4 regions of the Paenibacillus sp. J31R98 genome follow, and region 1 is predicted to be linked to each of the others. Evidence: riboswitches for the same ligand, from Rfam matches in the RefSeq annotation. Region 1 holds a riboswitch; each other region holds the start of a gene.
The links. A riboswitch is a leader RNA that binds a small molecule or an ion and turns the genes downstream of it on or off. The one in region 1 is predicted to bind cyclic di-AMP.
Positions count from the first base shown of each region.

Region 2: another riboswitch for cyclic di-AMP. It lies ahead of AC0YNX_RS15210 (histidine kinase); the one in region 1 lies ahead of AC0YNX_RS27055 (C40 family peptidase).
Region 3: another riboswitch for cyclic di-AMP. It lies ahead of AC0YNX_RS30030 (ubiquitin-like domain-containing protein); the one in region 1 lies ahead of AC0YNX_RS27055 (C40 family peptidase).
Region 4: another riboswitch for cyclic di-AMP. It lies ahead of AC0YNX_RS26465 (3D domain-containing protein); the one in region 1 lies ahead of AC0YNX_RS27055 (C40 family peptidase).

Region 1 is NZ_JBWDNO010000010.1:34,495-42,372, reverse strand. Features, by position in the region: gene AC0YNX_RS27065 (DEAD/DEAH box helicase) at 1-3,853, opposite strand, end outside; gene AC0YNX_RS27060 (hypothetical protein) at 4,087-4,506, shown strand; gene AC0YNX_RS27055 (C40 family peptidase) at 4,797-5,294, opposite strand; cyclic di-AMP (ydaO/yuaA leader) riboswitch at 5,299-5,463, opposite strand; gene AC0YNX_RS27050 (hypothetical protein) at 5,809-6,627, opposite strand; gene AC0YNX_RS27045 (M1 family metallopeptidase) at 6,656-7,878, opposite strand, start outside.
Region 2 is NZ_JBWDNO010000003.1:339,233-347,110, reverse strand. Features, by position in the region: gene AC0YNX_RS15235 (6-phospho-beta-glucosidase) at 1-744, opposite strand, end outside; gene AC0YNX_RS15230 (N-acetylglucosamine kinase) at 764-1,747, opposite strand; gene AC0YNX_RS15225 (LacI family DNA-binding transcriptional regulator) at 1,755-2,777, opposite strand; gene AC0YNX_RS15220 (zinc ribbon domain-containing protein) at 3,451-3,714, shown strand; gene AC0YNX_RS15215 (DUF445 domain-containing protein) at 3,871-5,130, shown strand; cyclic di-AMP (ydaO/yuaA leader) riboswitch at 5,321-5,527, shown strand; gene AC0YNX_RS15210 (histidine kinase) at 5,708-7,878, shown strand, end outside.
Region 3 is NZ_JBWDNO010000014.1:10,063-17,940, reverse strand. Features, by position in the region: gene purR (pur operon repressor) at 1-361, opposite strand, end outside; gene ispE (4-(cytidine 5'-diphospho)-2-C-methyl-D-erythritol kinase) at 446-1,300, opposite strand; partial or broken gene AC0YNX_RS30055 (small, acid-soluble spore protein, alpha/beta type) at 1,629-1,802, opposite strand; gene veg (biofilm formation stimulator Veg) at 1,974-2,246, opposite strand; gene yabG (sporulation peptidase YabG) at 2,397-3,272, opposite strand; gene rsmA (16S rRNA (adenine(1518)-N(6)/adenine(1519)-N(6))-dimethyltransferase RsmA) at 3,347-4,237, opposite strand; gene rnmV (ribonuclease M5) at 4,234-4,800, opposite strand; gene AC0YNX_RS30030 (ubiquitin-like domain-containing protein) at 4,938-6,089, opposite strand; cyclic di-AMP (ydaO/yuaA leader) riboswitch at 6,334-6,654, opposite strand; gene AC0YNX_RS30025 (TatD family hydrolase) at 6,841-7,605, opposite strand; gene AC0YNX_RS30020 (HD domain-containing protein) at 7,627-7,878, opposite strand, start outside.
Region 4 is NZ_JBWDNO010000009.1:194,730-202,607, forward strand. Features, by position in the region: gene AC0YNX_RS26450 (HNH endonuclease) at 1-191, shown strand, start outside; gene AC0YNX_RS26455 (CAP domain-containing protein) at 309-1,001, shown strand; gene AC0YNX_RS26460 (ATP-binding protein) at 1,159-2,307, shown strand; cyclic di-AMP (ydaO/yuaA leader) riboswitch at 2,373-2,579, shown strand; gene AC0YNX_RS26465 (3D domain-containing protein) at 2,689-3,528, shown strand; gene AC0YNX_RS26470 (polysaccharide deacetylase family protein) at 3,577-4,503, opposite strand; gene AC0YNX_RS26475 (alpha/beta fold hydrolase) at 4,681-5,640, shown strand; gene AC0YNX_RS26480 (SGNH/GDSL hydrolase family protein) at 5,659-6,318, shown strand; gene AC0YNX_RS26485 (zinc-binding alcohol dehydrogenase family protein) at 6,722-7,756, opposite strand; gene AC0YNX_RS26490 (methyl-accepting chemotaxis protein) at 7,859-7,878, opposite strand, start outside.

The sequences.
Region 1 (7,878 bases):
CACCGCCCACCGGGTCTGATGGATCGGCGAGCGAGCCCGTCCAGTACCAGCGCCCAAGGCCGGAGCCGGTCCGCGCGAGCTGCTTGCCCTTCGTAAGCAGCTGCAGGCGCAGCGGCGCGAACTGGTCGTTCGAGACTGCGCCTTCCCAGACGAGCTCGAGCAGCTCCTCCAACAGCTCGGAAGGGACTTTGCCGTAGTCGCGGCTAAGCCGAGTCAGGAAGCTGGCGCCACCATCCTGAAGCAGCCCGAGCAGCTGCGGGTGCTTCGTGCCGGAAGCCGTCCATGCAGCGACGGATTGCGCGATGATCGGCGCATACAGAGGTTTCGATTCGGTGAGGAAGAAGGCGATCTTGCCTTCTTTCTCCGACTCTTCCTTGCGGCCAAGCCAGATCACCTCGCCTGTTGCGCATAACAGATCCAGATCTTCTTTCCGATAGCCCGTTACGCGAGCCGGAAAGATAAGCGATTCCCAGTGCGAGGCAGGGAGGAAGAAGCCCTGCAGCCGCTCTATCACAATGCGCAATCCGTCGATGCCACTGAGCTGCGTACCGGACAGAGCATGTTGGAGCGACGACATATGCGCGCACCAACGGATCGGGTCAACCGGCTCGGCTTGTTTGCGCGCTTGCTCCAGCGTTAACCGAATGAGCCGCTTCGCCACTTGATGGCTCGTCCATATCCGCTCCTGGCTGCTCTCGGCGAATGGCGCGAGCTCGGTCCGGTCAAGCGCAAGCAGCACGTCGGCGACATGCGCCGCTTCGCCTGCGTTCAAGCTTGGATACCGTTCCCGCAAATCTGCTTCGGTGAACGAAATCCGATGCTCCGCGAAGCGCCCGGCAACGAAGGCAATAGCGCGCTCGCTCTGCGGGAACTCGGCGTACAGCTCACGTTCCTCGGCGCAAATCCAGCGCTCCAAGCCGCCGCCCATCGGCAACAGCACGACGCGCTCGCTCCCCGCGAGCAGCTGCAGCCATTCGGTGGCCTCTCCGCCCGCGACAGCAACAAGCTCATCCTCGCTCATGTCGCCGCGCCGCTTGAGCAGCGTGTACAGCTCATCGGCGCTCGCGGGCATGAGCTGGCCGGCATCGAGCCGGTCTTGCTCCGTCCGGGCAATAGCGGGATCGACTGCCCGCTGCACGGTTTCCTCGCCGAACAGCTGCCCCGCGAGCGACTTGCTGATACTGAGGAGCTGCAGCTGGGTCGCCTCGCTAACACCGTCACCCTCATACAGCAAGGAGTTGGCGTAGTCGGCCAGGAACTGCACGGCAAAAGGAGAAGGTGCCTGCGATTCCTTAACCAGCGCCTCAATATCCCCAGAAGCGATGCCATCGAGCATCCGCTTGAGCCCCTTCGTATCGAGATACTCATGCAAGCATTCCCTCATCGCCTCCTGCAAGTAAGGGAACTGCTCCGCATAAGGAAGCGACTGCTTCAGCAGTTCCTCGCTGCGGAACCGTTTCTGCCACATTGGCGTACGCGTGAAGCTGCGCGAGAGCAGCAGCGATGTCTCTGCAATCCGGCGAAAAGCGATCGCAAGCAGCGGAGAGCCCGTAATCGCCTCTGTAAGCAGAGACTCCACGCTCGCAGATGTGGTTTGCCACAGCGTCTGCAGCCATGAAGCATCCCATTCCGGCACGACCAACTCAATGCCGTTATCTTTGGCATTGCCGTAGACACTGTAAGGGAGCAGCCGCTGAAATTGCCGCTGAATAGCAAGCAGCCATGTCCGGTTCAGACGCCGCCCATACGGATTATGTATAATGATTCGGGTCTGGTTCATGAGGTCCCGATAATGTTCGATAATGATTCGCCGTGACGTCGGCACTCCGAGTGCTCGATGCTGTGCGTGAATGAGATCAATCAGCTCGGATGCGGCATAGGAATCAAGCCCGTACTCGGTATCAAGCCAAGCGATTGCAGCTTGCTCGCGTTCCCAAGCTTGCCCATCATCCTCCAATTGAAGCGCAAGCCGCACCGTCGCTAGTTCCTCCAGAAACTCGCCGAGCTGGATGCCTATCTCGTAGCTTCTGCCGTTTGCCTCTGCGTTCCAGAACGGAATTTCACTGAAACGGTTCGGAGCTTCCTTGACATAGACACGGTCATTGTCGATGCGACTAATCATCCACGAGCTCGTGCCAAGCTGAAACACATCGCCGGCGCGGCTCTCTGAGATATATTCTTCGTCGAGTTCACCGAGCAGCGCGCGGCTGTCAAGGTGATGTACCGGATAGTTGGCGCTTGAAGGTATCGTGCCTGCGCCTGTAACGGCAGCCATCGCCGTATTGGCGCGTTTATGCAGCCGATCTGCGATGCGGTCCCAATCCATGAGCGGGCGGGCAAAAGGGTAAAATCCCGTCAGCACCTTCAGCGCTGCTTCCATCCGCTCGCGCGGGAAATTCCGGTAGCATTCGCTGCCCGCAATGAGCCGGTGAAGCTCGCCCACCGATATATCAGTGGCGGCGACTATCGAGGTCATCTGCTGCGACAGCACATCGAGCGGCTCATGCGGCAGGACAATCGCTTCAATGTCGCGCCTTGCGATGTCGCGGCAGAGCACCGCGGCTTCCGGCAGCTCGCTGCGCTGCCGCGTCACGATATAGCCGCGGCTGATATCTCCGACGGCATGGCCCGCGCGCCCGATGCGCTGAATGCCGGCTGCGGCGGCTTTGGGCGAGTCGACCTGAATCACGAGGTCGACGTGCCCGACGTCAATGCCGAGCTCGAGCGAGGAGGTGGCGACGAGGCAGCGCAGCTCGCCCGCCTTCAGCATACGCTCGACTTCGAGCCGCCGCTCGCGCGCGAGGCTGCCGTGATGGGCGCGCGCCATCTCATAGCCGGCGTGCTCGTTCAGTCGCAGCACGAGCCGCTCGCACATGCGGCGGCTGTTCACGAACAGGAGCGCGGAGCGCGCGCCGTCCATCAGCGCCATCATCCTCTCGATGATGGGCTGCCATACACCGTCGCGCGTGCGCGCAGGGCGGCTCAGGTCCGGCATCGTCACGCGGACCTGCATCTGCTTCGTCATCGCGCTCTCGACGATGACGACAGGCCGCTGCGCATATCCAAGCGGATGCGCAGGCTGCTCTTCGAGGTCGCTTGGCGCCGCATCGCCGTTCACTGCATCACGATCACGCGACCCCGCCGCCCGAGCACCGCCCAATCCCGGCAGCTCCCAGCCGCCAAGAAATCGCGCGACTCGCGACAGCGGCTTCTGCGTCGCAGACACGCCGATGCGCTGCACAGGGCGCTTCGCGAGCGCGGACAGCCGCTCAAGCGACAGTGACAGATGCGCGCCGCGCTTGTCGCTTGCAAGGCTATGAATCTCGTCGACGATCACCGTCTCGACCGTGCCCAGCATCCCTCGTCCCTTGTCCGAGGTCAGCAGCAAGTAGAGCGACTCCGGCGTCGTCACGAGGACGTCCGGCGGGCGCTTCGCCATACGGACCCGCTCACTCGACGGCGTGTCGCCCGTACGCACAGCGGAGCGGATGGCTGGCCACTCGAGGTTGTGCTCGCCGGCGAAGCGCTCAATCTCATCCATAAAGCCGACGAGATGGTGCTGGATATCATTGTTCAGTGCTTTAAGCGGCGTAATATAGAGCACTCGTACGCCTGATGCGAGGCTGGCTCCACGCGCAGCTGCATCGGCTTTTGTAAGAGCGATCCGATTGATGCACGGAAGCAGTGCCGCAAGCGTCTTGCCGGAGCCTGTCGGCGCAGCAATTAGGGTATGCTGATCTTGCATAATGGAAGCCCAAGCATCGTGCTGCACGGGGGTAGGCTCGCCGAAGCTATGTGCGAACCAGCCTGCTAATGTATGGTGAAACCCTGCCGAAGCGAAGGGAGGTAGCATCGCGAAGCTCCTTTGCCTTTTTATTCACTTGCTTATAAGGACGTACTCGTCGTTTACCACTAACCTGTTTCTCCCATTCTATCATCCTACTATTCATCTTTTGTAAATTAATTCCTCTTTAGTCAGCTTCAAAGCCGTTTCGCCTAAAAAAATATCCGGTCAGTTTAAGGGACATTCGACATAGAATTTAGAAAAATAGCAGCAGCCAAATAAGCTCGGGAGGTATCGGCTATATGTCGAGATGGCGGGACAGCTTAGAGATGCGCAGAGCAGAGTGGAGAAAGCTGGAGTATGCAATGACGGATACGCTTGCAGGCAGGCGGGTGCTGAGGGTTGCGGGACCGCGATCGCCAAGGCTTACGACGCCGGTATCGAAGGCAATCCGGCAAGAGGAGCTAGTCGCTTTCTCGGAGACATTCGACGCCGGGCTTGCATGTTTCTGCATAGGCGAATTATCGCCGCAGCAGCGGGCGCATTTCCTGCAGCATTGGCATGCGAGGCTCGCTGCTGGTGCAACGGTTGTGATGGCTGATCGCCGAAGTGAGGGCTGCGCTTCGCCTGTGGAACTATATGATCTATTCGCACCGCTCGCCACTGCGCTCGACGTTCAGGTCGGCCGCACGTTTTGGTGGGTTCGCTACAAGCGCAGCTAATTTGGAATCGAGCGGACGCTAACGGAACTCAGACGCGTTATTTGGCACGGGTAAGCCAATGTTCGAATCTAACGGAACCCAGAAACGTTATTCCGCTGAAATTAGCCTGATTCGGTTGCAAAACCTTCGAATAGCGCTTCTTGGGTCCGTTACAATTTTTTGAGCGCTATATTCGGATCAATAAGGCTTCTACGGACCGTTAGCTATGCAAGCGACAGACACGTAGAGCACAAACAAAAAACGAGCTCGCCTCAACTGAGGTGAACTCGTTTTTTGCAAGCAAGTACTAATTAATCGGAGTCTCCATCGCCTGGTTCATCAGAAGGCTCGTCAGCGTATTTTTCATACGTTTGCGGGCTCATAACGCGGCGTGCAGTTACATAGCGTTTTGAATAGTAGGAATCGCTAAGCGCGCTAATCGTAACACCTTTGCTCGAAGAAGCGTGTGCAAACTTGCCATCTCCAACGTAGATGCCGACATGCGAGATTCCTTTGCCAGTCGTATTGAAAAATACGAGATCGCCCTCAATCAAATCGCTTTTCGCGATTTTCTTGCCGAGCTGTGCTTGCGAACGGGATGCATGAGGAATGCTGACGCCCAGTTTACCGTACACGTACATGGTAAATCCGGAGCAGTCGAACCCTTTCGTCGTTGTTCCCGTGTAGGAATACGGGGTGCCAATCACGTCTTGGATGACGCCATCCATTTTGGAATCTGCAAAAACGCTTCCAGCTTGGACTAGTAAGAGCATCGCAAGACCGATCAGTAGTGCGGAAATCTTTTTCAAAACAGGAAACTCCTTCCGGTGCCTACGAGGTTAGCTGTGGGGTTCGGTTGAAGGCTCCCTATGATCACCTCTGGCATTCGCGTCCGTACATGATGTGCGAATGTCGGGATCAATTCACCCAGAATGGTTCCCCCGTTTCCCGTGAAAGGGAATTCGGCAAAATTTTCTTTTCGAGGAAAAAGTATTCGATCATTTTCTCGGTTCTCCTTCCAAGTTCACAGGTTGTTCACAAATTAAAATTATTAGAATGCAACATTTTTGGGCTCTAACTCGTTGCGGGGCCTGGGATTGAGCGGTTAATAGGCATTTATTCCTCCTTCAACGAATTAGAGAAGAATATGGCGAGAACTGTCTTGTAGAAAAATATGAGAGCGGGCGAGAGGGGTGTCGGTTGGAGCGCTCCCGGCTTTGCTAACTAACTGACCTCCGAGACACTACTGGCAGAGGCACTCGAAGCGAAGCGAACGCAAAAAAGGCTGAGCAGGTTTCGTCCCTGCTCAGCCTTTATGAATATCTAAGCCTGCTTCGATTGCCACACATCATACTGGGCGGCTACCGTCCACACCTTCATAATCGTGCGCAACATCTGATAGCCTTGATGCAGGATGAGTGCGAACAGGCCTGCCCACATGAGCGATACGGAGGCGATCGTCATGCTCAGCAGGGCGCCGATGCCCCACATGAGCAGCGAGATACCGGCAAAAGGAAGGAAGTTCACGATGCCGCCCCAGAGAGAGCGGAGCGTGCCAGTGCCGCTGGCGGCTCCGAACTGCATGGTGAGGAAGAGCAGGTGGATGAGCACCGCCCATGCCAGCCAGGCGGCCGCCCACGGTCCTGCATGCTGAGCGAATTCGAGCAGCGAATTGCTTGCGAGCAGCTTCGTCAGTGCGCGCGGTAGCAGCCAGATGGCAGGGAGCAGGGTGAGCGCGGTTTCGATGAGATAGAGCAGGGCGATGGGCTTCCACGCTTTACGGATGCCGCTTAGAAACTTCGTTCCGGCCTCATCTGTCATATGATGCAGCGAATGGAACAGGCCGGCGTTGAGGAATGGCGTGATGAGCATCCGCCCGGCCAGCAATCCGCAGAACAGCCAAGCGTAGGGCTGGATGAGATCCGTCTTGAGCAGCTGGAACTGGGCCTCGGTCATGAACAGCTGGACCGCGTGACTGCCGTTGCTGTACGTATCGGGAAACCTTTTCAAGACAGGCACGACGATCCCTTCAATGGTCCGGTAGAGGAAGAAGCCCCAGATCAGCTCGTACAGAAATAGCATAATAATAATATAGAAGTGCTTGATTGCCAGGCGCCAGCCTTGCTTAATATGTGCTTTCACTCCTGCTCACCTCCTTCATAGTAAGGCGTTACCAAGCGAGTGAGGCGAATATCGTCTCGAGCAGCTTGGTGATGCCGACGCTCCATCGGGTGCGGGTCTGCTCGGTCAGATCAGCCTTCATAAAGTTGTTGATATGTTTATTGTCGAGCACATTGTCGTGCTGAGGGTCCACCGCCGCCCAGACGAGCTTGGAGGAATGAACGAGTTTGTACTGGATATGATCCTGTTGACCATCCCATACTTTCGGCATGATCGTACCGTCGGCAAAATGGAACACCACCGTCACAGGGCCGAAGCTGCCGCCTGTCTTCTTGATGAGCACAACCGATTCGTACTGCGTCTTGCCCTCCTGCTTGACGGGACGCACATGAATGGAAGCAACCGAGTAATCCGACATATCGCTGCCGTAGACGAAGTGGCTGAAGTAATCGTTCCACTTTTTCTTCGTGACCGTTTCGACGACCTTCTGGAAGTCAGCAGTTGATGGGTGCTTGAATTTATACTTCTGGAAGTAGGTGCGCATGATCTTGCGCATCGTCTGGGCGCCGACCTGTTTCTCGATGCCGTAGAGGACGAGTTTGGCGCGCATGTACACATTTTCGGCATAGTGATTGTTGCTGTGGTACGACCACGAAAGTTGCTTCAGCGGCGCAGGATCGGTCATGTAGCTCGATTCCACCGGAAGGTTCGGCTCTACGCCGTATTCGCTCTCCATCACTTTGTCCTCTGCATAGGACGTGAAGCCTTCGTCGAGCCAAGCTTCCTCGAATTCATTGGAGGCGACCATGCCGTACCAGTATTGATGTCCGATCTCATGGACGACGGTCCGCTCCAGATCATAGCCTGGATTGTCGTTATCCGCGGCAAAAGCCGTAATCAGCGTCGGATATTCCATGCCGCCCGCACCGTTGCCACCCTTCGGCGGTACGACGACAGAGAGCGTGGAGTACGGGTAAGCACCGTACCACTGCGCGTACTTGGAGAGCGCGGACTTGGCTGCATGCATGTAGCGGTCCTTGAACTTCGCATGCTGCGGATCAAGGTAGAGCTTGATCCTTACGCCAGGGACGCCTTCCGTCGAGAACGGCTCCTCGGCATAGACGAAGTCCGGCGAAGCCGACCAGCCGAAGTCGTGCACATCATCGGCGTAGAATTGATACGTCTTGCGTCCGTCTGCGACAACGGATGCTTTGGTCTGGAAGCCGGTGGCGGCTACTTTGTAGCTGCTCGGAACGTTGATTTTGACACTGT
Region 2 (7,878 bases), on a different contig from region 1:
GGGCAGCGCGCCGAGCGAGCGGAGGAAGGCGGCATCCCAGCCCTGCGACGGCACATTCTTGCCGCTGAAGCCTTCCGTATTGCCAAGCAGCTCCGGAAGCTTCGACTCTCCATCAATATCAACTCGCGTTATCCAGTGCAGATGATTAAGTCCGACGAACTCCGTATAGATGCGATCAGGGGCAACTTCATACGCGCCTTTCAGCCATTTTTGCAATCCGATTGGAGAATTGCACAGCCCCACGCTGCGCACGTTCGAATGCTTATGAATCGCCTCCGTCACGATGCCCGCCGGGTTCGTGAAGTTCAGCAGCCACGCTTCCGGTGCGAGCTCCTCAATATCGCGGCAAATATCGAGCAGCACTGGAATCGTCCGCAGCGCCTTCATCATGCCGCCGGGACCGGTCGTTTCTTGCCCGATGACGCCATATTTCAGCGGAATGGACTCGTCGCGGCCGCGTGCTTCCAGCATGCCGACACGCATCTGCGTGCTGACGAAATTAGCGCCTTGAATCGCCAAGCGGCGGTCCGTCGTCAGATGCACCTCGATTGGTAGTCCCGAGCGCTCGACCATTCTACGGGCCAAATTGCCGACAATGTTCAGCTTGTGAAGCCCAGCTTCAATGTCCACCAACCATAGCTCGCGAACAGGCAACTCATGATGATACTGGATAAACCCTTCCACCAATTCCGGCGTGTAGGAGGAGCCTCCACCGATTACAACTACTTTTAATCCGTTTGCCACAACCACTCACATCCCTTTCTTAAACCGTTATATGATCAAAATCCCCCAGAGCACGCATATGCGCATACACGTCCTCGTTAATCGTCAATCCGTCTTCTTCCATCGCTGCCCATACGGCCCCGAAGACCGGGTCAACCGTTAGCGTTACAATTCGAGCGCTCGGCGCAGCCTCAAGGACAATCTGCTCCAATGCACCTCGAATCCAACCGCCGCGGTCGCCGCGTGTCACCAGACTGCCTGTCAGCACGACGTCGAACGCGTCGCCGCCCATCCCTAGCCGCCGTGCAACAGCTGCAGCAGATTTTCCAAGCTCTTCGCCTTGGCGCTGCAGAATCGCAATCGCCACTGCATCGCCCGCCGCCGCCGCTTCGAACAGCAGCTTCGCTACATCTACAGGCACGTTCTTATCGTGGTCGAGATAATCGTTGTACATATCCTCCACGCTCGAATAATCGAGCTTTGCCAGCAGCAGTTCTGTCAGCAGTGTCGGCTGCTCGCGACCGTCCCAGGCGCGGATGACCGAGCGGAACACTTCCACATTCAAAGCGCCGCCTCCGCCAAAATCGCCATACATATAGCTGAAGCCGCCAACCTGCAGCTGCTCTCCAGCCTTATTCCGGCCGGCACAGTTCGTGCCCGTGCCGCATATAACGGAGATGCCGTAAGCGCGGTCCGTTCCTGCGCGTAGGCCGATGATCGTATCGCATGTGATCGAGAAGCGCGGGAATCCGATCGCGCTCACAATTGGGCGCAGGATGCGGAAGTCCGTTTCGCGATCAGCGCCGGCAAGGCCGAAGTAAGCATGCGCTACATCTGCATGCTGTATGCCTGCTTGCTGCAGCGCCTCGGCAGTCGCTTCCGCCAAGTGGCGTGCCGCTTCTGCAGCATCAATCTGATGATTGCCGTTGCCGCTGACTCCTTTGCCGAGCACATGGCCGTGCTCGTCGGTAACCAGCGCATGCGTCTTGCTGCCGCCGGCGTCAATGCCAATATAATAAGCCATTGTAAGCTCACTCCTTCTCTTTTTGCACCGTCTCCACAGCAGCTGTTCTCGTCGATTGCCGTATAATGAGCTCGGGTTCGATACGGACGCTGGCTGCGCGCTTCAATGAGCCGTCGATCCGCTTGAGCAGCATCTCAGCTGCAGAGGCGGCGATACGATCAGCGGGCTGGCGCACCGTCGTTAGAAAAGGCCGCAGCCGCGAAGCGATAACCTGGTCATCGTAGCCGACAACCGCCACTTCCTCTGGCACGCGGATGCCTGCCTCCAGGAACGCATTCGTCACGCCAACGGCGATCGTATCATCTCCGGCGAACACCGCATCAGGCAGCTGCTTCGCATCAATCCAGCGCCGCGCCGTCCTATAGCCATACTCCGTCTCGTAATCGCCGCTTGCAAGTTCGAAAGGCGTTAGCCCGGCTTCATTAAGCGCCTGCAAAAAGCCGCTGCGGCGCTCTTTCGTGCTGCGGAACAGCTCGCTTCCGCTCAGATGGGCGATGGACTGGGCGCCGAGCTTCGCAAGCAGCTGTCCAGCGAGATAACCGCCTTTGATATTGTCGATCGTCACGGAGTAAGCGTCATTCTCCGCATTCTGGTTATCGATGAGCACATATGGAATGTTCCGCCGTTTGAGCTCGACGATATAACGGTCTTCCTCTACAGGAGAGAGCAGAATGAGCCCGTCGACACGGTCTTCCTGAATGAGATAGTGGCTCTCACCCTCTGCAAGCTGTCCTTTCGTAACCGCGACAGCAAGAAAATAACCATGCTGGGCTAGGAGTTCATTTAGCTCGCTAACAATCGCATCGAAGAACGAGTCCTGCAGCGTCGTCAACACGAGACCGATAATGCCGGTCTTGCCGCGAGCGAGGCTGCGTGCGGCTGCGCTCGGGCGATAATCAAGTTCCTTCATTGCATCCAGCACCCGCTGTCGGTTCTTCTCCCGCACTGTTCCTGCACCGTTCAAGACACGGGATACGGTCACGACGGAGAGGCCTGATCTCTTCGCGACATCAAATATGCTTACTTTCATATCCAATCAAGCTCCTATGTCAAAAGTTAAAGCGGTTAAACTTTAATGTTGCAAACAACTACTTTGTTAATACCGTAAACCTTTCATATCAAAAGTTAAACCGCTTTAACTTTTGATTGCTTAACAACTATTGTAGATGACGCTTGCCAATTGCGCAATCGCTTTCTTGCACAACCCACCTCTCGTGAAGTGAGAGAGGGAAAGGCCGCTCTCGGGAGCAGCGAAGTGGGAAAACCCCCACTCAGTGTGCGAAAGCAGTCATGTAGGCGGTGCGGTTAAGCTGGTGATGAGAGAGGAAAAACCCGCTCTCGGGAGCTGGAAAAGCGGATATCTGGTGTTGAGAGAGGGAAAAGCCTCTTTCAGAGTGCGGAAGCGGTCGTATAGGCGAGTAAGCTGGTGATGAGAGAGGAAAAACCCGCTCTCGGCAGCTGAAAAAGCGGATATCGTGTGTTGAGAGAGGGAAAAGCCGCTCTCGGGAACTGGAAAAGCGGAAATCGGGTGTTGAGAGAGGTAATAGCCTCTTTCAGAGTGCGGAAGCGGTGCTTCAGCCGCTGAGAGCACACATAGGTTCTCTCGCGCTCGCCGCCTTGCTGTCAGCGCCGCTCCCATGTACATGCTCCGCAATATTGCATATAATTAACCCATCATTATCCAGAAGGAGCGTGCGCCAACTGTGAGCGTAAGCTACAAGAACTGCCAGAGCTGCGGGATGCCGATCGCGAAGGGCGATAAGAACGGGACAGAAGCGGACGGAGCGAAGAGCCTCAAGTTTTGCATCCATTGCTACGCGGGCGGCCGGTTCACAATACCTGATATGAAGGCTGAGCAAATGCAGGAATTCGTCAAAGGGAAGATGGTCAGCATGGGCTTTCCGAAGTTTCTGACAGGTTTCTTCACCAGAGGCATTCCGAAGCTCGAGCGATGGAAGAGCCATTAATCATACTGATGTGCTAGGAAGGGACAGGCTCGCAAGGCCTGTCTCTCTTTCCGCATAAACCTGCCTTTCTTTTCTCATGAATAGGCATGGATTTTGAACTGATTCACATGTAGTGGTATGGTGTAAGTAGCAATCATAGAAGGAGCCTGAACGATTATGGCCAACGAATCGAGAAAAAATAAACAACTTGCAAATATATCGCTCGGCATCATGGCGGCTGGCTTCGCAGCAACGATTCCGTTCAAGGACGGCGCGCTCGGGCTGCTTCATGTCGGCTTTGAAGCGGGCGTCATCGGCGGCCTGGCGGACTGGTTCGCCGTAACGGCGCTATTCCGCCATCCGCTTGGCATCCCGATTCCGCACACGGCGCTGCTGCCGCGCAACCGGAAGAAGATGTCGGACGGCATCGTCCGCGTCCTGGAAGACCGGCTGCTCGCCAAGGAGAGCATGATCGAGAAGCTGAACCAGCTCGATCTCGCCGAGCAACTGCTCCCACCACTTCGTAATGCGCTGCAATCGGCGGTGTACAGTGAGCGGCTGCCGCAGCTGCTCGAGAGCGCGCTGCGCAGCATCCCGGCCGACAAGGTCGTACCGCTGCTGTCGGGCGAGATTCGCTCTGCCGCTGCGCGCATCGACCTTGAAGCATTGCTGCGCAGCTTCCTGCACCGTGCCGCCGAGAATGGCACCGACGAGCGGCTGCTCGATCTGCTGCTCGAGCGCGCCGAAGCGTGGGCCGGAACAGAAGGCATGCGCCGTGAGCTGGGCAATTCTGCGATGCAGCTTGTGAAAGGACTCAATCTCGGCGGCCTCATGCAGTTTGCCGTTAACGCCTTTATTGGTTACTTAGATGAAGACCGGCTCGGTACGATGCTGCAGTCGTTCATCTTGAACAAGATCCATGAGTTGAAGGTGCCGGATACGCAGCGCCGTAACGCCATCATGCAGCATCTGCACAGTGGCCTCGAAATGCTGATCACTCGCTTGTCCGAGACCGGTCAGCTGGATCAGCTTCGCGATGAGCTGCTGAATGCTTTTGACTTGGAAGGCGAACTGGCGCGTCTCTTCGAATCGCTTCGTGAGAAAGGCATTGCTTTCGTACATGATGAATCGTTCGCAGACCGGACATGGCCGCTGCTGTCGCAGCTTGCGGACCGTTTTGAAGCGAATCGCGAGCTTGTGGCCGATGCAGAGGGCTGGCTGAAAGGCCAGATCGTGCACCTGATAGAACGCAATCACGCGAGAATCGGGTCATTCGTGCAAGAGAACCTCGACCGGCTCGACAACGACCAGCTCGTTGAGCTAATCGAAGATAAAGTCGGCCAGGATTTGCAATGGATTCGCGTCAATGGCGCGGTTTGCGGCTTCCTGATCGGACTTGTGCTGAAGTCGATTGAGCTGATTGTCGGCGCATTTTGAAGTAACGCCCTCCATTCCCCTGTCAAATATCAGCTATTTGCAAGAAACGGCGATATAGTGAGTTAGGCAGAGGATACTGGAGCAGCGCTTTGTTGTAAGCGCTATAACCACCTAACTTGGCAGGAAACGAGAGTGCATTCTCTTCCGTATTCCTTTACAAAGAGAGGCTGGGGGCGTAACATGAAGCAAGTTAAAAGAAACGCTGAATTTCTTGTCTTAAGAAATCGGGGGAACCACTAGTAATGACAAGCGCATGGTGAAGCAATTTTGCCAGTCGCAGTCATTGGGGTGAATCTTGAAGAAAGCCAGGCCGCTTGCGGCTTTGTAGCTCTTCAGGTAGGGCGACTCTCACGCCCGAATCCGGCAGCTAACCTCGTAAGCGTAATCGAGAGAGGCGACGAATGATCGTGCATATAGACACTTTTAAGATATATTTGTGCCTAGAAGCCGCGAGAGGCGTTCCTCTTTTTTAAAGAGGCATATCCCCCCGTACAGGCTTCTTTTTTGTGCAAATAAAGCAATAAGCTTGCGAAGTTTAGGAAAGTTTATAGGTGTAGGAAGGAAGGCGAAGTTTGTTATGGCTGGTTACCGCCGTAAAACCCCTGAAGAATTGCTATTATCCATCTCCAAAATCCATCGTGGACGTCTGAAAGTGTACATTGGTGCTGTTAGCGGTTCTGGCAAAACCTATCACATGCTGCGCGAAGGCCAATCGCTGAAGCAGCAAGGGATTGAGGTTGCCGTCTGTGCGGTGTCGACGATGCGTCGTCCGGAAACGGTCGAGCAGCTCGCGGATTTGGAGCGGATCCCAAGCATTCATTGGTATAAAGGCGATGAAGAGAAGAAGGATCTTAATCTTGACGCAATTCTCGAACGCAATCCGGAAGTGCTGCTCGTTGACGGGCTAGCGCATGAGAATCGGCCGGATGCGAAGTTCAAGACACGTCTTGAAGATATTACGTTCCTGCTCAGCCATGGCATTAGCATCATAACGACTGTCAATGTGTACGAACTCGACGGGGTCACGGAACTTGCTCAGAAGCTGACTGGCATAGAGGCGGAATGCACCGTCTCGGCCGATGCGCTTGAGCTTGCCGACGAGGTACGCCTCATTGACGTGTCGCCGGAGACGATTTTGAACCGCCTGAATGAAGGCCTGTGCAATATTAAAGGCCCAGGCTTGCTGAAGCGAGGCAATCTCGGTAAGCTTCGCGAGCTATCGCTGCGGCTGATGGCGGAAGGCGTCAACGAATCGCTTGAGAAATACCGCGAGGAGCAGGGCTTTATCGGTCCATCCGGTGCGGCAGAGCGGATTCTGGTCGCTGCGCAGTATCACTGGAACGGCTCGATCTACATCCGCCGCGGTCAGCAAATTGCGAAGCGGCTTGGCGGTGACCTGCAGGTCGTCGTTTTCTCCGATTCCAGCCAAGAACCCACGAAGGAACGCGAAGCGTTCAAACGGTCTATCTTGAAGCTGACGGAGAAAGTGGACGCGGGCTTCCGCGAAATTTCGGTCGGCAGCCGCAGGCAAGTTCCGCCTGCGCTCATTAAATATGCGATGCTCATTAATGCGACACGCATCGTTATGGGGCATTCGAAGCAGACGAGAGCTCAGGAATTCTGGCAAGGCTCCATCGCTGGTTCCGTATTGAAGCAGGTGCGGAACATTGACCTGTTCTTTATGGCGGATCGCGCTGAGCATGAAGGCGAGCGCGTATTGCCGGCGAAGCGTTCGGCGCCGCAGCAGTCTTCGCATTCGGAGCCATACCGCAGACTTAGCGCGCAAGAGGTCGAGAAGAAGATCGAGCGCATTCGCCGTGGAACGTTCAAGGTATACATCGGCGCGGCTCCTGGCGCGGGCAAGTCGTATATGATGCTGCGCGAGGGCAATGACCTGCTGCGCAGAGGCATCGATGTTGTCATCGGCCTTATGGAGGCGCATGACCGCGCGGAGACGCTGCAGCAGGCAGGCAAGCTCGAGATCGTACCGCGTAAAGTGATTGACGCGGAGAAGGGCATTACCGAGATGGATGTCGACGCGATTATTGCACGCAATCCTGAAGTTGTTCTGATCGATGAGCTTCCGCATACGAATGCGGTTGGCAGTCGCAATGCGAAGCGCTATGAAGATATGCAGCAGATTCTTGATGCAGGTATTTCTGTAATCGCAACGCTGAACGTGCAGCATCTCGAAAGCTTGAAGGATGCGGTCGAGCAAATTACCGGAACGACGATTGCGGAGACTGTGCCGGACAGCATCTTGCGCCTAGCGGACGAGGTCGAGCTAATCGACGTCACGCCGATTACGCTGCAGCAGCGGATGCGGGATGGCCTTATTTATAAGAAGGATGACGTCGAGCAAGCGATGACAGGCTTGTTCAAGACAGGTAATCTCATTGCACTGCGCGAGCTTGCGCTGCGTGAAATTGCCGATGACGTCGATGAACGTTTGGAATCGTGGGAACGAAACGGCTCGCTTCGGGGACCTTGGCGCCGCCAGGAGTCGATCTTCATTGCCGTGACCATAGGGGAAACAGCAGAACGACTGATCCGCCGCGGCTTCCGGATTGCGCATCGCCTGAAAGCGGCGTGGCATGTCCACTTCGTGCAGACGAGCGGCGAGCGTGGTCCTGCAGTTGATAAGCGGATCGAGGCGCTGCAGGAGCTGACAGCAAGACTCGGCGGTACGTTCGAGGTGGAGCAAGCGGCTTCCAAGAACGCCGTACCGAGCGCGCTGCTGGCAAAAGC
Region 3 (7,878 bases), on a different contig from region 1:
GTCCGACATCCGATAGCAAGCCCGGCTGTCCGAGCATATCAGTCATGTACAAATATCCGCCTGCGAGCACCCGTTCCGGCTGCTCCAGCTGCCTGCAGATGCCATTCATGATCGTGAGCGCCTCAGCGCTGCTCATCTTCGGAATATACTTTACGCCGCCTGCGGCGCCTGCCAGCGTATGAAGCTCACCCAGTCCCTCTTCCTCAAACACTTCTTTAATAATCGCCAAATCTTCACTAATCGACGACTTGGCGGACTGATAGCGATCAGCAAATGCTGTTAGAGAAATTAACGTATGGGGGCGAGTAAGAAGGTATTGCGTCATTTCTACTAACCTTGCACTTCGTTTCAGTTTCTTCAAAACGTACTCCCCCCTTGCTAAACCCGAATATTATAATGATAATATACCATTTTCATACGGATTTAATCAAGACACACGTAGGCTTCATGTCAGCATTCTTACCACGTATACTTCTTTGCAGAAACCTCGGAGCCCATTATAGATCCTTGAGACCTTCGCTTCCTTGCTCACAAGGCCGAATACAGTCGGTCCGCTTCCTGACATAAGAACGCCATCAGCACCAAGACGGTGCATGATTTCCTTCATCTGAAGGACCTCCGGATGAAGCTGTAGCGTTACCGTCTCAAGCACATTGCCGAGATAGGTGCAGACGCCTGCGAACGAGCCGCTCGATATCGCCGAGAGCATGTCCGAAGTCGAAGGATGCTGCTTCAGTTCATTCGCGCGCAGCTTCCCATACACGTCCGCCGTCGATACGTTAATCGGCGGCTTCGCAAGAATGACCCAGCATTGCGGCGGGTTGCTGATCCGCTCGAGCTTCTCGCCCCGTCCGCGGGCAATCGCCGTGCCCCCCGTCACGCAGAACGGCACATCCGAGCCTAGCTCCGCGCCAAGGACACACAGCTCCTCTTCCGAAATGCCGAGCTCCCACAATCGGTTCAGCCCGCGCAGCGTCGCTGCCGCATCACTGCTTCCTCCAGCGAGACCTGCTGCTACGGGTATCTTCTTGTCCAAATGAATGTAGACGCCTTTACGGACGTTATAGCGGTCCTTAATGAGTCTTGCAGCTTGGAACGCCAAGTTCTTCTCGTCCAGCGGTATGTACCCTGCCTGGCTCGATATGATGATCGTATCCCGCGGCAGCTCCTCCATCTCGAGCCGATCCGCCAAGTCGACCATCGTCATAATCATCTCCACCTCGTGAAAGCCATCCTCGCGCTTGCGCTTCACGTCCAGCAGGAGGTTGATCTTCGCCGGCGCTTTCTCATAAATCTTCATATATGATCACCCGTTCATTATCGTTAGAAAACTTATACATCTTTATATTTTATCAAAAGGTCATAAGAAAAGCTAAGATGCGTTTTTGCGCTCATCTTAGCTTCTGTGGAATAGCCTATTAATGCGGGTACTGTCCCGTTTGCTGCTGTGCCGCTTGCACCGCTTGATGCATATAAGCCGGAACGGTTACCCGGCTAGCGGTTGATTGTGTGCGGGAAGATGCGGCATACGATTGCTGCTGCTGTGGTATATACGTGGTCCTGCCAGCCGTCTGCTGAGGCTGATAGGCGTTCGTGTACGCTGCAGGCTGCTGCTGCTGTGCCTGGTATTGCTTCGCCACGGCCTGCTCGGCGAGCTGAATAGCGCGCTTCACCATATTGCCGGCATCCTTCGATTTAATGGCTCCCCAGCCTTCCTTCTGGACGGTATCATAGAAGCCCAGCTCCTTAGCCAGCTGATTCTTCATTTCCTCACTCATCATACTGCGGTTTCTGCGGGACACTGCTCGTCGCCTCCTAATTCTCGGATCGTACGGTTAGTATGTGTTCCCGCAAGACGTTCTCATACAGTAATGGAAGCATAAAAAAAAGTGCAGATGCTGCCAATTAGAGCAAGTTCGCTCCACTAGCATCATCTGCACATGTACTGCAATTGCATTTCTCTTTCCTGCAACTCATTGTATATACGTAATGCGAACTTGACCGTCATCGCTATCAACCGTCACTTCAACGGATTCCGTCAAAATATCAGCGTAGCTGTAGGAAACACGCTTGAACGCATGCTGATCCTGATCAAGCCTGACAATAAATACAGAAGGGTAGATTTCTTCTAACACACCGGTCCGTTCAATAGTCTTTCGACGACCACCGTTTGCACGAAGACGTATTTTGGATCCGACATGGGTTTCCAAACTGCGTTTGATCTCCAATAGCGCATTTTTTGCCATTGTGCACTACCACCTCTTTCCTTGTCCATTATAACCAAAAGGAGGTGGTTTGTCAAAAAATAATAATTATAACAGCGGTCTTCATTCCGTGTCAACAATTATTAAGATTGTTTTAGGAACTCATGTATATTTTATCCGAGCCTTGCCATATTATACGGTTGGCTTCACGCCGACAAGCGCTTTCGGCTTCGGCATGCCCACTCGGAATTTGCCAAGCGTCTCAATGCCGCCAACGCCGTCAATGCCGCTAATCGTGCCATGAATGACATCCGACAGGTTAATGGTCTCCTTGATGGACGTGTAGCTTGCTTTTATCGCGACATAGACCGGATCGAGCGCATGAATGAGCACGCGGCCAGGGGAGCTTGCAAAGTTCGAGCCCGACTGCAGCAGCGCCTCATAGTGGGACTGGCAAGCGCCTGCAATAACGATGAGATTGTCTCTGCTCTTCTCATACTGGCGCGCAATGCGCACGGAGTCGACAAAGTTCTGCGAGTTCTTATAGCTGGCGAGATTGTGCAGCTCATCGCGATTGCTTGTTTTGAGCACGCCGTCATGGCCTGTAATTACGATGATGTCCGGCTTGATTTGCGGAAGCAGGCGATATACGACATCAGCCATCTGCGACTCATGCACATAAACACCGTAAGCAGGCACGCGCATCTGCGTATACAGCTGCATGCTCTTCTTCATATAATTGCTGTCCCCATCCAGATGAAGGACTTTTCCTGGCACCTCAAAATAAGGCTGGTTATCGCTCTGCGCTCGCGCAAGCTCACGCTCCAGCGCCTGCTGCTCACGCTGCTCCTGCATCCGCATGGTAGACTCGCTTGCTTTAATGCGGGCCTGCCTGGCGGCACCTGTCGATTCCGGATCGTTCACTACCGATAAATCGACGATAGGCGCGTCTGCAAGCAGCCGATAGTCGGTTCCCTTTAAGATGACCGTTTCTTCTAACATCGTCGCAACACGAAAAAGGACGTCCCCGCCATAGGATTTGCGGACGACCAGGTCCCCTTGCTTCATGGGCAAATCACCTCTTCGTCTATCCTATGGGGAGACGCCCCGGATGGTGCGCTTCCGATTTATGATTTTTAGGCTTAGAATCCAGCCGCCAACAGCGCTTTGCTGAGCGCCGCAAACTCCGCAAGCGACAGTGTCTCGCCACGGCGCGTAGGGTCAATATTGCAGCTTTCCAGCAGCGGTCCCAGCTGCTCGCGGTTTGCCTTGCCGACGAAAGCGGTCAGGTTGTTCGTCAGTGTCTTGCGGCGCTGTGCGAAGCTTGCCTGCACCGTGCGGAAGAAATGATCCTCATCCTCCACATCGACAGCCGGCTCCTTGCGAAGGGACAGCTTAATAACAGCCGAATCGACGTTCGGCTGCGGAATAAACACCGTATGCGGCACGATGCAGACGAGCTCAGGCACGCAGTAGTATTGAACCGCAACGCTGAGACTGCCGTACTCCTTGCCCCCTGGCTTCGCCGCCATCCGCTGAGCCACTTCCTTCTGAATCATAACGACGATATTCTCAAGAGGCAGCTTCTCTTCCAGCAGCTTCATTAGAATCGGAGTCGTAACATAGTATGGCAAATTCGCCACTACGCTGACACCGGACAACCCTGCGAATTGCTTCTCCATCAGCTCGGGCAGGTTCATCTTCAGTACATCGCCATGCTCGACTTGCACGTTAGGCGTGTCCGCGAAGACATCCTGCAGGATCGGGATCAGCCGATTATCGATCTCGATTGCCGTCACGCGTCCCGCTTCCTGGGCAAGCTGCTGCGTGAGCGCACCAATGCCTGGGCCGATCTCAAGTGCGCCTTTCGTCTCATCCAGCTCAGCTGCACCGACAATTTTGCGCAAAATATTTTGATCGATCAGGAAGTTCTGACCGAGGCTCTTCTTAAATGTAAACCCGTACTTATTAATGATGTCTTTCGTCCGCTTCGGCGATCCGACATCAACGTTCGTTCTTGTTCCTTCTGTCATGGCTGGTCTCCTTCATTAGACTGCTCCATTGCTGCAAGTGCTTGGTCGAACTCCTGGCGCGTAATTCGGAACGTCTGGCAGCGTTTGAAGAACTGCTTCCCGTTCGCATATCCGATGCCTAGCGAGTTGCCCATCGCAAGTCGCCGTTCCGCCGCCTGCGGATGTACAAGCAGCCCTGCACGCATCAGATCGTCCATCGTTACTTCAGCGAGCGTGCCGCTTCCTTCCGCCGCTTCCGTGCGCAGATTCGCCAGAGCGCGGCGAATCGCTTCAGGCGAAGCATTCTCAACGCCGATATCGCCCTTGTAAAGCGCCTCCTCCTGCGGGAGGAACGCGTGCTTGCAGCCTGGCACTTGCTGCGCAACGATCTTGCGGATCCGCTCGCCTGCATGGTCGGGATCCGTAAAGATAATGACGCCGCGACGCTCCATCGCGAGCTTCACGCGCTTCAACACCGCTTCGCCAATCGCGGAGCCGCCCGTCTCTATCGTCTCTGCCTCAACGGCACGTTTAATCGCGACCGTATCGTCTTTTCCCTCTACGACAATGATTTCTTTAATCATGGGACGTTCATTCCTTCCCTTCAGACGAACATACAAAAAGAAGAGGCAATCGCCTCTTCTTATGATGGCATATTTACGTGCAAAATACGATATGAATGAAGAAGAAATACCCATGCATGTGCAAGCTTTATCTCTTCCTACAGCGATTCTGGCTTCTTAGGTCCTAGTATGTAGACCGTAAACCCACGCTTCAAACCGAATTTATCGGCATACGATTCGCTATCAAAGTAAACATCGATCTTGTTTCCTTTAACCGCGCTGCCCGTATCTTCCGCACGACGGAAGCCAATGCCCTCGATATAGACCCACCAGCCGATCGGAATAACCTTCGGATCAACGGCAATTGTCCGGCCTTCCTGCACACGTGCTCCTGATGCGGTAATACCGTATTGCGGGTGATTCTTGCCTTTGCCTGTCGATTCAACGCCGGCTGAATACGCCGTCAGCGTGACATTGCGCAGCACTTTCTTCGAGCTGAACGTTACGCCCCGCTTCGTAAGTGTCGTTACCGCTGGCGATTTGGCAGACAGCACCATCACCTTCGGCTCAGGCTTCTTCGTACCTACTGCAACGACTTGGTCAACAGCAGAGGCCTTCGTCATTTTTTCCACGAGCGTTTGCGATACGAGGATACCGTTCTGGAATACCTTCTCGAACCTCTTCACAATCGTGCCTTTTTTGCCCGTCTGGACAAGTTTTTCTTTCCCCAATGCGAGCTTCGGATCTTCCTTCTTCACGATCGTGAACGGAACCGGATACGCACTCTCAGAGTACTTCTTATCGATCCGAGTAACCGTAATAATCATGTTAGGCTCAAGCGAAGACGTTAAAGGGGGTACGACTTTATCTTGACCACGTACCGATATGTCAGCCTGATTAATCGCTGCCGCTACCGTTTTTTCTGTCGTATACATCGTCTTTGCTTTGCCGTCTGCCTTTACAACTAAAGACACCGCTTGATCGATTACAATGCGGTCGCCATCTTTAATTCCGCCATCTAGCGGCATCGACACTTTGTCAAAAGCGCCGACAGTAATGGCTTGTTCATCCAGTAGGCGTTGAAGGGACCATTGTTTTGTTGAAACAATCGTTTCTCGTCCATTCACTACTACGGACACGTGCTTGTCAGCCGTTCCGTGCAACAACACCAAAAACATGAAAGTCATAGCGATTGAGATCAGAGCGCTTAGAATAATTAAACGCACGTTCTCATGCTTCCATCGCAATGCGAAAGACATGCTGGATGATCGTTTACCATGGGTGGTGTCCTTCATCTGGAGTGCTCCCATTTCTTCGGTCCTCCTTACATAGCCCCGCCGCCTTGTTACGCATGATACTTAGACGCGACTATTGAGATTTAGCGTGCGATATCGCACGCATTTCCAATCTATCTTCACCTCCGTGCCCGTTCCATGATACGCCCTGTGTCGTCACATTATGCTTCATTCAAACAAAAAAGAAGCCCGACGACAGAGGATCTGTTTCGTGGCTTCCCAATTCGACAAAGGGTAAGCATGGATTGCATGCACGAGGTTGATCTCTCTTATTACGCTGGCGAGGTTAGCTGTCGGATTCGGGCGTGAGAGTCGCCCTATTCGCTCGTGACGTTGAGTAGCGTTCAATGGTACTCATAATGCACGTCAGTCGCAAAATTCACCCCAAGAAGAATCTCCATGTTTACTTCTGTTTGTCACGTCACGCAAATCAATTCGATGAACCATCGAAAATTGATTTCGTGTGAACGCAAACCAATTTCGTCGATTGCCAATCGAAATTGATTTCGTTTGATACAAACAGTTTCAACAATTGGTTCCCCCGCTCTCCAAAACTTCGGAGATTAAGCGTTTATTGGAAAAGGAATACAAGTTTTGTTGCTCTGAAATGAATCATACAGTCTAGCGCTGCACATTGTAAAGAACTGATTAATGACGATTTTAACGAATTTTAAGGATAATCCAGTGAATTTAACTTGATTTCAGGGGATAAAGTTAGTTTTTTCAAAGGAATGGTCCCAAATACTTGCTTTCACTTCCATTTTCACTACATTCCAAAACATTTCAGTGCATTTTCGGTCGTGATTTTTGATATTTCTTCCACGGACTTGCCCGTTAACTCCGCCATCGTATTTGCTACAAGACGGACGAAGGCCGACTCATTTCGTTTGCCTCTATGGGGGTGAGGAGTCAAATATGGGGCGTCTGTTTCAATCAAAAGCCGGTCGAGCGGGACATGCGCAAGCACCTCTTTGGGCACACGAGCATTTTGGAATGTAAGCGGTCCCCCGAACGAGATATAGAAGTTCATATCAAGGCACTGTTTCGCCGTTTCCCAGCTTCCGGAGAAGCAGTGCATAACGCCGCCAACTTCCTTCGCTCCCTCTTCACGAAGCAGCCTGACGACATCCTCATGTGCGTCCCGGTTATGGATTACAATCGGCTTCCTCTTCTGTTTCGCAAGCTGTATTTGCTCTCTGAATACGCGCTGCTGCACATCTTTAGGTGAAGTGTCCCAGTGGTAATCGAGCCCGATCTCCCCGATCGCAACAACCTTTGGATGATCGCATAAGGATGCAATCCATTCCAGATCTCCTGGCCGCATATCAATGCTGTCTACGGGATGCCAGCCCACAGCCGCATAGATGAACGAATATTGCTCCGCGAGCGCCATTGTGGTCGGTATCGTTTCCCGGTTAAAGCCGATATTGATAAGCTTATGTACGCCTGCTTCCTGCGCTCTTTCGATAACTTCTGCACGGTCCTCGTCGAATTTCGGCGAGTCCAAATGGGTATGCGTGTCGATTAACATAGGTGCGAAAGTAACTCCTTTCTACATTAAAGCGAATAATTCGCGCAAATTTGCCGGGAGCTTCGACACTGATTCGCGAAGCGGTTCTTCCGGGTAATATAGATGGTACTTGCCTTGGCGAATACCTGTGATGGATCTGATGATATCGGATCGCTCCGAAATCTCCGACAGCTGTTCGTCACGACCCAGCAGCAGAATAGGCGGTTTTTCTTCCTTGCCTGCAGAAGCCGGTGCATCAGGTCGATAAACATCGTAGGGCATGTCATACGGAAA
Region 4 (7,878 bases), on a different contig from region 1:
TCAGGCTGCTTATTCTGCAGCGCGACGATTATATTTGCCGGTATTGCGGTAAATTCGGTGACACGATTGACCATGTCATGCCGAAATCAAAGGGCGGATTGTCATCGCCGGCCAATTGCGTATGCGCTTGCTCGGAGTGCAATCTCAAGAAGGCCGATAAATTAGACTTTGTTAATAATGATGATTTCTAGCGGGTTTGACACCTATTTTCCAATATTTAGTTCATGAAAAGCGAATAACTCCCGTGTTAGTATGAGTGGCGTCGGGGCGCCCCGGCATACAACATTTGTAAACGAGGAGGATTTTTCATGAAGATGCAACCATTTCGTATAGGTGTAGCTAGTGTACTCGCAGCCAGCTTGATCGCGCTTGGAGGAGGAGCAGCCCTGCAGAAGGCAGAAGCAGCCTCCGTGAACACTTCCGTCTCTTATAAAGTAACAAACACGGACACGATGTATAAAATCGCGAAGAAATACGGTGTAAGCTTGAACGCGTTGATCGCGGCTAACCCGACTATCAAGAATCCGAACATCATCTGGGCAGGCATGACAGTGAAGGTGCCTGTGACGACGACAACAAGCGGAGGCAACACAGGTTCCGGCTCCGGTTCGACTACAACAAACACGACGGACAAGTCTACTTTTGCAGCTCAAGTTGTGACGATTGTGAATCAGGAACGCGCTAAGGTTGGCCTTGCTGCGCTGAAGTCCGATACGCTTCTGACTAAGGTCGCGCTGGACAAAGCGAAAGATATGTACACGAACAACTATTTTGACCATAACTCGCCGACTTACGGCTCCCCGTTCGACATGATGCGTGCTTACGGCGTCACTTACTCTTATGCAGGCGAGAATATCGCGAAAGGCCAGCGTACGCCTTCGGAAGTGATGACGGCGTGGATGAACAGTGCAGGCCATAAAGCGAATATTCTTGGCGCTAATTACAAGAAAATCGGCGTTGCGTACTACAACGGTGAATGGGTACAAGAGTTTACTTCATAAATGAGCAAGCAACGGGAAGCGGCCAGGGGGCCGCTTTTTTGTTATTCCGGTAGCGTCATTGTTGCATGAGAGAAATTTAATTTCTTCATGCCGCGCAGGTATTGGGTAAATAAAAGCGAAATCTATTCTAACGAATTTGACTACTCGGGGGTCCACTATGCGACGGAAGGCGACGGCAATATACTACAACCAGACGTTGGCTGAACGAACGAAGAGGAAGATAAGGCTTGGAAGAATTGAACCGGATATTGCTCCGCCTTATTCAGTAGCGCTAAGCTATCAGCGATTAATTAAATATTTGCCTGAGCCGATCTTTGTACATGACGGAATCGAAGTTCTGTTCGCCAACCAAGCGGGACTGCGTTTGCTCGGCATGACTGAATTATCAGAGATCACAGGTGATATAAAGGTATGGAAATTCATGCACCCCGATAACCAGGCACGATCGATGGAGCGTATCCACGCGGTTATGCAAACGGATGAGCCGAATGAGTTCGAGGAGTGCCGCATTATTGATGTGTTTGGCGAGGTTATTGATGTCGAGGTATCCAGCACCCGCATACATAATTATCCTGGCAAAGGTACAGTCGTTCAGAGCGTCTTTCGCGATATCCGTGAACGGAAGAAAGAAGAGGAGGCGCTCATTCATTCCGAGAAGCTCTCTGTTGCCGGACAGATGGCGGCGGGCATTGCTCATGAAATACGCAATCCGCTGACCTCCTTGATCGGCTTCTCTAAGTTTCTGAAGACGAAGATCGATAAGTATCATGAGTACTTTGACATTATGCTCGTGGAGCTGGATCGGATTAACTCGATCGTGCAGGAGTTTATGGCGCTGGCGAAGCCGCAGGCCAGCCAATTCCGCAAGCATGATCTCAACCGGATTATTGGCAATGTGCTGACGCTGCTCGAAACGCAGGCGATCTTGAAAGATGTGCAGATTATTCCGCAGCTCGATTCGGATGTGACGGAACTGCTCTGTGATGAGAATCAGCTGAAGCAGGTGTTCGTCAACGTGCTCAAGAACGCCATCGAGGCGATGCCAAGTGGCGGCATCATAACCATTACGCTTACCAATGTCGATGCGCAGCATATTGCCGTCTCGATTATTGATGAAGGGACAGGCATTCCAGAGGAGCAGCTTCCGAAGCTCGGCGGTCCGTTCTTCACGACGAAGGACAGCGGAACGGGGCTTGGTCTGATGATTTGTTATCGCATCATCGAAGGCCATCAAGGGAAAATGGAAATCAAGAGCGTGCCTGGTAAAGGGACGACGGTAGCGATTCGACTGCCGCGCAATCTGTAAGATTCGGCTGTTTTTCGGTGTTGGTTGTATTTTCCGGTAGGATTGTCGTAAGTGTCTGTGTTATCCTTTAACGCGAGCCGAAACATTATGTGCGGGGGATATTTTTAGAGCATAGATAGCGTCAGAAATAGACGCTTTTGCTCGCCAGTTCAGTGAACTGGTTAATGCGTTCACAGCAGCGCTGGGGTGAATCGCTTGGTTAACAAGCGTAGGGCGGAACTCCTTTCGTCCGAATCCGACAACTAACCTCGTAGGCCGCATGCGATGAAGATGAGTAGCTGGCTTAGCTTTAGCAGCTTGACCTGTCAGCATCGTAATGACGGAATATATCCGAGAACTCATTGAGGATATATGTCCGTAAATTAAAGGAGGACGTTCATAGTGAAGCAGAAGCACTCATTCTGGAAAAGAAGCGCCCTGCTCGCAGCACTTGGCATCGCGATCTTCGCGCATGCTGGCGCAGCGCAAGCAGAATCGAACTACACGGCGACAGACAATGATACGTTCTGGTCGTTGTCGCAGAAATTCGGCGTATCGCTTGAGCAGCTGCTGAAGGCGAATCCGATGATCGACCCAGCGAATGTGTACAAGGGACTAACAATCGTTATTCCAACAACCGTTACAGTCGCAAACTTGAAGCAGGATGCACCGCAGCCGATCGCTCAAGAGTCGAAGCAGGCTGAACAAGCACAGAAGCAAGAGAAAGCTGTGACAGCGTCTACGAAGGCTGAGAAGTCGTCGAAGCCTGCTGCGAAAGCAGAGGCGTCGAAGAAAGCAGCTAAGTCGGAAACGGCGAAAAAAGCCGCAAAGAAGTCGTCCAAAAAGGCGGCATCGAAGAAACAAACGCAACAGGTGAAACAAACGAAACAAGATGAAATTACAGTTGGCGGCAGAGCTTATGACATCACAGATGTCGTAAAAGCCAAAGCGAGCGCGTATACGGCTGATCCGTCGGAGAACGGCTGGGGAGCGGTAGACTACTTCGGCAATAAGCTGAAGCTCGGTACGATTGCAGTAGATCCAGACGTTATTCCGCTTGGCAGCAAATTGTACATTACCGGTTACGACCATGATGGGTTGCCAGTCGGCGGCATGATGGGAGTCGCTACCGATATGGGAAGCGCCATTAATGGCAACCGTATTGATATCTTTGTACCGCAATCGCAGCAAGCTGCAAGCAAATTCGGTTACCAATCTGTAAAAGTATATGTTCTAGATTAGAAGAAGGCAGCCTTGCCGAAGGCTGCCTTTTTGATGCTTATATCTCTGTTAGCGGCTGCGCCAGTTGCGTCCGGCAGGCCGGTTCAAGAGCTCCGGCAGCGTGACGATCTGATAACCTTTACTGCGCAGCAGGTTGATAAGCCGTGGGAGCGCTGCAATGGTGCCGGACAGGTCCTGGCCTTCCCCGCCTCCTGCATGCTGCAGGATGATGGAGCCGGGCTGCAGCGTCCGCTTAATGTTAATGAGAATGCGGTTGCTGTCGAGACTCTTCCAATCCACGGAATCGGTATCCCAGTTCACTACGATGTACCCTCGGCTGCGCAGCCAATCGACCTGATAAGGTGTTATTTCACCGTAGGGCGGCCTGATAAACTTAGGGCTGTAGCCGATCAATGGGCGAATGATCCGGTCCGTCCGTGCAATTTGCTGCTCGAACGCGTAGCGCGAGATGCGGGAAAATACAGCGTGATCATACGAATGATTGCCGATGATATGCCCTTCTTTGCTGATTCGCTGAACGAGCGCCGGATGCTTGGCTGCCCGCTGGCCGACGACGAAGAAGGTTGCCCGCACCTTGTAGCGGGCTAGCGTCTCGAGCACCTGCGGGGTAAAGCGCGGGTCCGGCACGTCATCGAACGTCAGCGCGACTCGGCGTGAACCGCGCGGACCCCAGATCACGAAGGAGCCGGGGAACATACGCTGCAGCGTCACCCACGACATCGCTTCTCCACGGTTCTTTTTCTTCTTGACCTGCTGCTGTTGCCCACTCGTGAAGGATGGCTCGGCTTCTGCAGGCGGCTGCATTCTGTTCCCTAAACCGGCCTTGGCAGTTTCAATCTGATCAGACTGTGCTGAAGGGCTCCTCCCAGAAGCAGCAACTCTGTCGCCTTGTATGGTATCTATGCCGCTGCATGCGCATAGGATCCAGGTCAGAAGCAGCACCAATGCTTTGCGGGCTCTGCGCGTCGTTCCCATGGACCTAATCCCCCCGTCAACCAGAATGATCTGTCTGCTTTGTTTACCGTCTCAAACATTCGAATTCATTGTGCCCTCTCCGTCCTTGATCATGCATGGGACGCAACTTCGCACTTTACAGCAGCAAGTCCACCACGTAACATGAAAGGGAATAATGGTGAAAAGGAGACCGTACATATGCCAACAATTGATATGCCGTTACATGAATTGAAAACGTATTCAGGCATCAATCCGCGCCCGTCCGACTTCGACGACTATTGGGAGCGGGCTTTGGGCGAAATGCGCCAGGTGGACGCTGCCATCGAGCTTGTTCCAAGTGACTTCCAGACTCCGACAGCAGAATGCTTCGATCTTTATTTTACAGGGGTGAAGGGCGCTCGCATCCATGTTAAATACGCCCGTCCGCGTCATTCGAACGGACCGCATCCGGCCGTTGTCCAGTTCCACGGCTATACGGGCAACGTTGGGGATTGGCAGGATCGTCTTATCTATGTGTCGTTAGGTTTCTCCGTATTCGCAATGGATTGCCGCGGACAAGGCGGCGGCTCCGAGGATAGCGGCAGCGTGAAGGGCAATACGCATAACGGTCACATTATTCGCGGCTTGGACGACAGCGCGGACCAGCTCTTATTCCGTCATATTTTCCTCGATACCGCACAGCTAGCGGGGATTGCCTTAGAGATGCCTGAGGTCGATCCGAAGCGCGTCTATGCGATGGGCGGCTCGCAGGGCGGCGCACTTACAATCGCGTGCGCAGCGCTTGAACCGCGTGTTGCGAAGCTTGCGCCTGTGTTCCCATTCTTGAGCGACTACCGCCGCGTATGGGATATGGACCTCGACAAGGATGCGTATGCGGAGCTACGGACATTCTTCCGTCACTTCGATCCGCAGCATAAACGCGAAGATGAGATTTTCGAAAGACTCGGTTACATCGATATTCAATATCTGGCGAACCGGATTAAAGGCGATGTGCTTATGGGTGTCGGCTTGATGGATACGATCTGTCCGCCATCATCGCAGTTCGCTGCCTATAACAAGATCACCGCTACGAAGCGGCTTGAAATTTATCCGGATTTTGGGCATGAATGGCTGCCGGGCTTGAATGATAAAGTGATAAAATTCTTCTTGGAAGAGTAGAGGGGGCTTAAACGAACGATGCGTCTTACGAGCAAAGAAAAGCTAGTGATGATTGGGGATTCGATTACGGATTGCGAGCGTGCCAGACCTGTCGGAGAAGGGCTGTTTGGTGCGATTGGCAAAGGATATGTGAGCGTCGTTGATGCTTTGCTGTCTACGACTTACCCAGAGCTTGGCATCCGTGTCGTGAACATGGGAACAAGCGGCAACACGGTGCTGGATCTGAAGGAACGTTGGCAGTCGGACGTCATCGATCTGAAGCCGGACTGGTTGTCAATTATGATCGGAACGAATGATGTGTGGCGCCAGTACGACAGTCCGACAATTCCAGAGCAGCACGTTTACCTCGAAGAATACGAGGCGACGCTGGATAAGCTCGTTGCCGAAACGCTGCCTTCTGTCAAAGGTATCGTGCTGATGACGCCGTTCTATATCGAGCCGAATACGCAAGACTTGATGCGTGCGGAGATGGACCGTTACGGCGCAGCTGTGAAACGCATCGCCGAGAAGCACGGCACGCTGTTCGTCGATACGCAGGCAGCGTTCAACCAAGTGCTGGAGCATCTGTATTCCGGCACTCTCGCATGGGATCGCGTTCATCCGAACCATACGGGCCATGCCGTTATTGCTCGGGCATTCCTGCAGGAAATCGGGTACGATTACAACAAAGGGCTGTAACGAGTGGCAGAAAGGTCGAGTTTAGGAGCATGGATATGCTCCTGAACTCGACCTTTCTTGGTGTATGGTTAGCTATTTGGGCATGTTGTGTGCGAGGTAAGCCACCGGTGTTGAACCGAGAAGCAGGAGGCGTCAGAGGTACCGGTGGTGACCGCCGGTGATTTGCACGTGAGAGAGGCTAAACACTCTCTCAGCATCGGAAATCGCCGCTTTCGCCACGCGAGCGAGGGTATTTGCTCTCTCAGCTCCATTTCCGCCGTTCCCCGGTCAATTTTCGTGTCGGGGCTTTCTCAGCATCCAATTCGCACTTTCGCTCCTCAATACTGACCGTTGCCTCTTCCAGCTCAGCCCCACTTGCATGCTATCAGCCACATCTGCGGCTTCCTACACATGCTCTCGCTCGTTACTCCCACTTCTCTATAACCAGCTTCCCAATCATCGAGCCGGATTCCAGCTTGGCATGTGCAGCACGCAGGTTTGCGGCGTTAATTGGCGACAGCCTCTTCGTCATCGTCGTCCGCAGCGAGCCCTCATCGACGAGCTGCGCGACTTCGCTAAGCAGCCTGTGCTGCTCGATCATGTCGGCAGTCTCGAACATCGCCCGAGTGAACATAAACTCCCACGCGAAGGAGGCGCTCTTGCTCTTCAACAGATGCAGCGGCACAGGCTCCGTCGTGTCGACAATGGAGCAGATTGCGCCTTGCGGAGCGATAGCGTCTACCATGCTCATGAAATGGGCAGTCGTGGCGTTGGTGCACAGAATATAGTCAACGTTACGGATGCCGATGTCCGTAAGTTGCCCAGCCCATGGCTCGTGATGATTTATTACATGATTCGCGCCATGTTCCAGCGCCCATTCCCGTGAATCTGCACGGGAAGCGGATCCGATGACATTCAAACCAGCCAGCTTCGCCAATTGCAGCGCAATGGAGCCGACTCCGCCCGCCGCACCGACGATCAGAATCGTTTTACCGGCATTCGCAGCTTGCTCTCTTGCGACGTGCATTCTGTCAAACAGCGCTTCCCACGCCGTAATGGCTGTTAGCGGCAGAGCAGCTGCTTCGGCATAATCTAACGAAGCCGGCATCCGCGCCACGATCCGCTCATCGACGAGCTGGAACTCGCTGTTACTGCCTTGGCGCGTAATGCTGCCGGCATAATAGACGCGGTCGCCAGGCTGGAACAGCTCACACTCTGGGCCGATAGCTTCTACAATACCCGATGCATCCCAGCCGAGAACGCGGGGAGCCGTTTCCACTCGTTCCTTCGGCGCACGCTGTTTCGTATCGACCGGATTCACCGAGATCGCTTCTACCTTCACCAGAATATCTCGTCCAATTGGTGCAGCAGGCTTCTCCACTTCGACATCCATTAAACTATCTTCTTGCTCGATCGGTAAGTACCGTGTTAACCCGACCGCTCGCATCATTTCTGTCATAGGTTCCAATTCCCCTCTGTGTATGAATGCGTACATTATAACAAAAAAATCCTCCACCCTGATCCCGAAAGCGGGAGGATGGAGGACCTCAATCATTCTCGATTAAATTTTGAAGATAGACA